DNA from 2 places in the Shewanella sp. DAU305 genome. Region 1 is predicted to be linked to the other one. Evidence: predicted binding sites of a transcription regulator. Region 1 holds the regulator's gene; the other holds the start of a gene.
The links. Region 1 encodes FliA, which starts transcription of late flagellar genes. Its sites were predicted from a motif close to CTAAAGNTNNNNNNNNNNNNGCCGATA; they were not measured.
Positions count from the first base shown of each region.

Region 1 (4,203 bases):
TGTGCGCAATAGATCGAAGGTATTTTCAGCCTCATGACACACATCGACCATGGGAGTTAAGCTAAGAAAGCCTGCGCCACCTTTAACGGTATGAAACCCTCGGAAAATGGCGTTTAGCAAGTTTGTGTCATCAGGATTATTTTCAAGCGCAACGAGTTGCTCTTGCAGAAGCTCTAAAATTTCACCGGCTTCGATTAAAAAGTCCTGGAGTATCTCTTCATCTACATCAAAGGCCATCAAATTGACTCCCAGTTAGAAACCCAGACTCGATAGAAGATCATCCACTTCGTCTTGACCCGTTACTACATCTTGACGAAGCTCGGCATTCATTATCGGCCCTTCCGCTTCAATATTATTTTTCTGAGCAATCTGACTTTCAATCATAGGCTGCTCACCAAATACCGTCAGCATAGAAACCAGATTACTTTCAACTTCCATTACCAGATCAATAACACGGCGTATCATTTGCCCTGTTAAGTCTTGAAAATCTTGTGCCATCAATATTTGATTCAGCAATTCACGTAATCGAATCGAGTCTTCTGAACTACGGGACATAAGATCTTGGACATCGTGACAAAGAACCTTAAAGTCACTTAAGACTATCTCGCGTCGCATTAATCTGTCCCAAGATGGCATGACTTTTTGAATATTAACCGTTACGGCATTGGCCAAAGGTAAACATTCTTCAACCGCATCCATGGTTTTATTTGCCGCTTGTTCAGTCATGTCAATAACGTAATTTAAACGTTGCTTGGCATCGGGAATTTCTGTATTGGCTAATTCAGAAAGACGATTATCAACTTGAAAATCCATCAGCGCACTATGAAGTTGCCGAGTTAATTTCCCTACTTCTTCGAATAATTCTCGTTGCAATGGAGCTGCAAGCTCCCGAAATAAATCATCTGCCTGACTTTGCTCACCTGCACTTAATAATTCAACAAAGTGCTGAGCTTGCTCGAGCGTGATGAGCCCTGATGTTTGTGACTTCATAGCTCATCCTTGCTCAAGCGAGTCGTTCGAATATTTTATCTAACTTCTCTTTCAGCGTTGCAGCGGTAAAAGGCTTAACCACATATCCATTCACTCCCGCTTGAGCGGCAGCAATAATCTGTTCACGTTTTGCTTCAGCAGTTACCATTAATACGGGTAAATGCTTTAGCGAATCATCTGCGCGAATTGCTTTTAACAGATCGATCCCTTGCATGCCGGGCATATTCCAATCTGTAACAACAAAATCAAAATCCCCCTTTTGCAACATCGGCAGGGCTGTTGAGCCATCGTCTGCTTCTTGGGTGTTGTTAAACCCCAAGTCTCGCAACAAGTTCTTGATGATACGCCTCATTGTCGAAAAATCGTCAACAATGAGAATCTTCATATTCTTGTCCAAGGTTTCCTCCGGTGAGCTGACATTCTGTGCTCGATTAATAATTATACTTATGTCCAGTGCTTGAGTTTAGCTTTCAATCGCAACATTGCCTGACTTAATATCTGGCTAACCCGCGATTCACTGACTTCAAGAATGGCGCCAATCTCTTTTAAATTCAATGCTTCATCGTAGTACAGGGATAACACTAATGCATCTCTTTCAGGCAATAATTTAATTGCCTCAACCAGAGCAGAATGAAATTGGTTCTCAGCTAATGCTTCAAATGAATCATCATCGGACCGATCACTCACTGTAAGTATATCCTGAGATACGCCTAAGTCTTCTATCCCTATGATTTTTCCGACAGAAACATCGTTAAGAATATGATGGTACTCATCGAGCGTCATATCAAGTTTTTCTGCAATTTCTGTGTCGCGTGCATCACGACCCAGCGCTTGCTCTAACTCATCTATAGCGTGTGCAACCTTGCGGTTGTTACGATGAACGGAACGAGGGACCCAATCGCCGCGGCGGATTTCATCTAACATGGCCCCACGTATGCGTATGCCGGCGAAGGTTTCAAATTTCGCACCCTTGCCACCATCAAACTTGGATGATGCTTCTAATAACCCCATCATCCCAGCTTGGAGTAAATCATCTAACTGCACGGAGGCAGGTAGTCTGGCGAGTAAATGATGCGCAATTCTTTTAACCAACGGAGCATACTGTTCAACGATCGACGATTTATTGTCTAAACAAGTATACGCAGCGGCTTTATTCACTCGTTTTTTCCTCTTGAAAATCTGGTCGTTGTACTAAACGCTCAACGAAAAACTCCAAATGCCCACCAGGTTGCTGCGGTACAGGCCAGCTTAGAATTTTATTTGCCAACCCTTGATACGCAATCGCTGCTGGTGATTTAGGATACGCTTCAACCACCAATTTTTGTTTACGAACTGATTTACGTAAGTTTTCGTCAAATGGAATTGTTGCAACCAATTCAAGGGCGACATCCAAAAATCTGTCGGTCACTTTACTGAGTTTAGCAAATAATTCCATACCTTCGCGTAAACTACGCACCATATTGGCAACTATTTTAAAACGGAACACGCCATGCTCACGGCTGAGGATTTTTATCAGGGCATAGGCATCGGTAATTGATGTGGGTTCATCACAAACAACGACCAGCACATCCTGCGATGCACGTGAGAAACTGAGCACCATATCTGAAATCCCAGCAGCAGTATCTACGACTAGAATATCAAACTGAGTCCGCATCTCACTAAATGCGCGAATTAACCCGGCATGTTGCGCTGGACTTAATTCCACCATCCCTTGTGTTCCTGAAGTGGCTGGCACTATGCCAATCCCTTTAGGGCCACGAACGATAATATCGTCAAGCTCTGCATCACCAGAGAGAACATGGGAGAGGTTACGCTCGGCACGAATACCCAGCATGACATCGACGTTTGCTAAGCCAAGGTCAGCATCAAGTACCAAGACACGCTTGCCTTTTTCGGCTAATGCCACAGCTGTATTAATGGAAACGCTGGTTTTACCAACGCCACCTTTACCACCTGTGACCGCGATTACTTTCACTTTTTCGTTATAGGGTTGATTCATCATACGTAAACCACTTGCTTGATCCAGGGTCATAAATCTACTCAAATGCACAGGCCATATTATCTGACCACGCTGTGTCTTGTAATGATTGTTGTTCTGTACTATCTAACGCTGCGAGTGCCTGCTGGGCTAAATCTAAGGTATCCGCAACTTTCATATCTTCAGGAACTCTTTGTCCATCAGTAACATAACTTAATGGTAATCCGTTTTGGATCAACACACTTAATGCCCCTGCTAACGACACAGATTCATCGAGTTTTGTGAGAACGACACCAGATAGGGGAATGCGTTTAAAATGATTGACTGCATCTTGCAGCACACGGCGCTGTCCTGTCGCAGACAGTACCAGATAACTGCGGATAGGTATCCTGCTATTTGCAGTTAAATTATCAAGTTGCTGGTAAAGACGCATATCTCGCTGTCCCATGCCAGCCGTATCTATCAATACTAGCTTGCGATTCCTAAACTGATAGAGAATTTGCTCTAATTCATTCAGATCATGAGCTTGCTTTACTGGGCAGCCCATTATTTTGCCATAAGTTGCTAATTGCTCATAGGCTCCGATGCGATAATGATCTGTCGTTATCAAAGCCACATGCTCAGCACCGTGATGGGCAGCAAAACGGGCTGCAAGTTTCGCTAACGACGTGGTTTTACCCACACCCGTTGGCCCCACCAATGCCACCACGCCGCCCTGCTTAACAATATCATCACCTTGATTATCAAGCATATTAGCTAAACTTTGAGGTAAGGCTCTGACTAATTCTGCAGGCGTATAATGTTGGCTCAGCGCCGCTAATTTATTCGCAACCGCAGGGGAGAATTCAGCCTCAAGTAACTTGGCCTCGAGCATAGCACCGACGGGGTCGATGCGTTTTTTATGTTCTGTCATCAAAGAGGACACTTGGTGTGTCAATAAATTACGCAATGAGGCTAACTCATCACGCATTGCCTCAATATCTGCGCTTTGTTTCTGTGATGTCTGTGGCTTCTTATCAAACGTAGCAGGCGCTTCGCGACGCTCCACTTTGGCAACAGCCGGCGCTTGTAGGCCCTTAGCCCATGCAGGTAAATCTGCATCAACTTGCTGATGCGACATTTGTTGATTCAAACGGCTTTGTTGCTTCTCTAGCAAGGCTTGTAATGAGTCAGCAGGTGCCGCAGGCTTTGCACGGGTTTCTACTCGTACTGGCTGTTTAGCTCCTAGGGACACG
Region 1 covers NZ_CP113808.1:2,075,059-2,079,261, reverse strand. Annotated here, with positions in the region: gene OX890_RS08875 (chemotaxis protein CheA) at 1-237, opposite strand, end outside; gene OX890_RS08870 (protein phosphatase CheZ) at 253-990, opposite strand; gene cheY (chemotaxis response regulator CheY) at 1,004-1,387, opposite strand; gene OX890_RS08860 (RNA polymerase sigma factor FliA) at 1,435-2,148, opposite strand; gene OX890_RS08855 (MinD/ParA family protein) at 2,141-3,022, opposite strand; gene flhF (flagellar biosynthesis protein FlhF) at 3,027-4,203, opposite strand, start outside.

Region 2 (4,203 bases), 2.4 Mb from region 1:
GGCGCTTTTGGAGAACAAAACCGCCGTGATAGACCAAAGGGAAGACGCGCAACCGACGGCTGAGCATCTTCATCCAATTACTGGGGACGTGTTTGAATAAATGCGGGTAGATCACGCATCTCACTAAACCAAAGTGCCGTAGCTGGGGCAACCTTGCGCCAATCTAACTCTGGATGTCTAAAGTCCACATAATCAAGCAAGCAAATCAAGGCTAATTGCGGTGCCTGAATCGTGGTTTGGGTGATCACGGTTTGCAGTTCAACCTGCATAAGACCACGCAGCAATGCTTGTTCAAAACGGGCCGTCCAAAAAGCCGATCTCACACCTTCATCTTCACGCATCTGCTCTTGGCGCAATTTTACCGCGCTATCGATTAAGCCTTTTATCAAGGAATACTGACACTCCAACACCCAGTTATTACTTGAGATGCCAAACATCTTACGATCGCCAAGCTCAGCATCTAGGTAACGCATAATCACTTCGCTATCGAATAGTGCCACGCCATCGTTAGTGATAAGACAAGGGATCTGTCCTAACGGGTTAGCATCGAGTAATTCAGCGCTGTTTTCAAAGGGATTGACTAGCAGCTCTTCAATATTGTTAATCCCTAAATACTGGATTAAGGCTCTAACACAACGGGCATAGGGTGAAGCTTGAGAACTTAACAACTTCATCAAAAAATTTCCTTTTATTTGCATTAAACGCTAAGGCTATTAAGGGGTGAGAACAGTTTGCTCTCACCGCCTATATAAAATGGGATCACCAATATTTCTCTACGGTAATTTGTCCCGGAGCACGACGTAAGTTCTTCACTAATCCCTTATCGAGTAAGGCGCTTTGGGCACCATTAATCATTCCGGGATTGCCGCAAATCATGACTTGGGAATCAGCAGCACTTAAGGTTAATCCTGCCTTTTGTTCGATTTCACCCGAGACTATGCCCTCGGGAATACGACACTGCAACGCATCGGCCAAGGGTTCACGGGTCACACTCAAAACTAATATAAACTGTGCTGGGTATGTGCGTTCTAACTCACGCAGCTTATCAAGGTACGCCAAATCCTGCGCCTCGCGCACACCATATACAAGCACCACTTTTTCAAAACGCTCCCAAGGTTCATGGGTGTCGAGCATAGACAAAAACGGCCCTACCGCTGTACCTGTGGCCAAAAACCATAAGTGCTTGCCTTGGAGTTCACCCTTAGGAATTTCCGCTAAGGTCATGAAACCGGTCGCGGTTGAAGTGATTTCAATTTCATCGCCTATGACAAGGTTGTGTAATTGCGGCGATAACAGACCGTCCTCTACCGCAACGGCGAGCACTTCGGCATAGGGTTTATCGGGGGAATTTACTAAGGAGTAAGCTCTGGCCACACGCTTATCATCTTGCATTTGACTTAACTTGATAAACTGACCAGGAATAAATGGGGCTAACTCGGCGGCGATGCGCAATGAAAATAACTTATCGCTCCAATCAATACGTTCTATAACTTGTCCCCTAGTCCACATAACTTGCCCTCAAGCGAAACGTTAAATAGGCTTCCAGCATAGACTTTTTTCCGCATAACAAAAACCCCTTATGATAAGGGGCTTATGACGATAGAACCGAAAACAACAGAGCGTTAACTGGCACTCGATTGTGTCTCATCTGTCTTCTTGTTAAAGCTATCCCTAAAGGCCTGTAACCCCTCTTGCACTAAACCGTAGGTTTTATCGACGCCATCGGCAATATCACCCTGCAATACTTTAAGACCAGACAGAATATCTTTCGCTTCTTTAAAGCCGTTATCAATTGCACCACCAATAATCCCCATAAAGCTATCGAGTTGATCGCTTAGACTCATACCCGAATTTTGTTGCTGGTGAATGCTAAAAAACTGCGTCGCAAAACTCACGATACGATCTGCAGTCGCTTCTGGCGACGTATCTACGCCATTATCGTAAGCGGTTTGAATCGCGTTCTCGCCCATAGTAGGCGCTAACTCTTTATTAATAGACTCTATCGCAGCGCGATAAAGCAAGGTCATAGACTGATCGCCTGACTTGATATTCACATCTTGCTGTGCCGATAGAATTGCTTGATTCATCAGCTGCTTACTCGTTTGCTGCGCGGTTTGTTTCGAGGTCACTTCGGTGGTTTTCGCGTCCTTCGAATCACTCACTTCGGTACTCTTAGGCGCCGTATTTTCAGCATATTTTTTCTGCGGCATAGGGGTACTTTGCACTTGAGAGGGTTTATTGATTTCCATGATGACTATCCATTCAATTCGGGTCGACTTTATTATCGACCAAAATTTGACCAGCTTTAGTAATTTTTAGAATTGAAGTACCATCGTGACCACAAGGCCATGATAAGGCCCGCATAAATTGAGTGGGTTCATTCTTTATAAATTGCATAAAGCGCCATCAACCCGCATGCAGATTATTACTATCGTCGAGCTTAGAGATAAGCCAATAGAAAAGGATGTTACACCATGACAGCAGGCCGCAGTTTGAGTCATTTCAGCTTTCACGTGTTTACACGAATGCTTAAGCGCACTACTGAGCACTATATGGGCATTAATATAAAACGCCTTAGTTTGCTCACTGGTCTTATTATCTTAACTTGCCTCAGCCTCGCACCGATTAGCCAAGCCCACGCGGAAAACAGGCTGATCATTTTAGTCAGGCATGCCGAAAAAGCCGAAACGCCAACCAATGACCCACAGTTATCACCCAAGGGAGAAATGCGCGCAACGTCACTGATCACCGCCTTGAGCCGCACGCCGTTGTCGCAACTCATCGCGACTCAATACCTGCGAACACAGCAAACACTCACGCCCATCGCCGAGGCTCGCCATTTGCCCGTGACGATAGTCGAAGCAGCTAAACCTATCGAAGAACATATTCAGCAGATTGTCGAACAAGTGCATGCAGTACAAGGCAATACGCTCATCGTTGGGCATTCAAACACAGTGCCATTGATCATCAAAGCCCTGGGTGGACCTGAGATCCAAACGATCGGCGAAGAGGACTACAGTCAGCTGTTTTTACTCTCTCTTAATGATGGCCAACCCGCAAGCTTGATCGCCACCCGTTACGGACAAGAATAAGGATAAATAACATGAGTGAACTCAATTGGTTTATGTGGGGACTCGATCTGTTTTCAGGACTGTTTTTGATCGTTATAGGACTCGCAGTACTCGCGGTTATTTACATGTATATCGCAGATAAAATGCAGACCAAACAAGCGGTAAGGCATAACTACCCCGTGATTGGTCGTTTTCGATATCTGTTCGAAAAACAAGGTGAGTTTTTCAGACAATACTTTTTCGCCCAAGACAGGGAAGAATTGCCCTTCAACCGTGCAGAACGCAGCTGGGTGTACCGCGCCGCCAAAAATGTCGATAGAACCATAGCCTTTGGTTCGACTCGTCCCTTGGATACAGTTGGTACTATCATGTTTATGAATACCGCCTTCCCAACCCAAGATGAAGATATCACTCCTATTCACCCGCTGACGATTGGCACTCACTGTCGTCAGCCCTATACAACTCAAGCCATTTGCCATATTTCAGCCATGAGTTTTGGCGCCCTATCTCGTCCAGCCATCACCGCCCTTTCCCATGGCGCAGCGCAAGCGGGTTGCTGGCTTAACACGGGTGAAGGCGGCTTGAGCCCTTATCATCTCAAAGGTGGCTGCGATCTCGTCTTTCAAATTGGAACAGCCAAATACGGCGTTCGCAATGAACAAGGACATTTAGACGATGAAAAACTGAAAGCGATAGCGATTCATCCTGAAGTCAAAATGTTCGAAATCAAAATGAGCCAAGGCGCAAAACCAGGCAAGGGTGGCATTTTACCCGGTATTAAAGTGACCGCTGAGATTGCCCATATTCGCGGTATTCCAGAGGGACACGACTCAATCAGCCCCAATGGCCACATCGAATTTAAGTCAGTAAACGATATTTTAGATATGGTTGAGCGAGTTCGTGAAGTCACAGGTAAACCTACCGGCATTAAAGCCGTACTCGGCGATGTGCAGTGGCTGGAAGATTTATGTGATGAAATTGAACGCCGCGGCGAAGACTCAGCTCCCGACTTTTTCACCTTAGACAGCGCCGATGGTGGCACAGGCGCAGCGCCGCAACCATTAATGGATTATGTAGGATTACCACTGAAAGAAAGCTTACCTATCCTAGTCAATATCTTGATCCAACGAGG
Region 2 covers NZ_CP113808.1:4,622,369-4,626,571, forward strand. Annotated here, with positions in the region: gene OX890_RS19640 (hypothetical protein) at 1-63, shown strand, start outside; gene OX890_RS19645 (glutathione S-transferase N-terminal domain-containing protein) at 78-674, opposite strand; gene OX890_RS19650 (ferredoxin--NADP reductase) at 760-1,509, opposite strand; gene OX890_RS19655 (DUF5610 domain-containing protein) at 1,623-2,249, opposite strand; gene OX890_RS19660 (histidine phosphatase family protein) at 2,475-3,092, shown strand; gene OX890_RS19665 (FMN-binding glutamate synthase family protein) at 3,104-4,203, shown strand, end outside.
Region 2: a site for FliA is predicted at 2,283-2,309, ahead of OX890_RS19655 (DUF5610 domain-containing protein). Genes of this name have one in related genera too.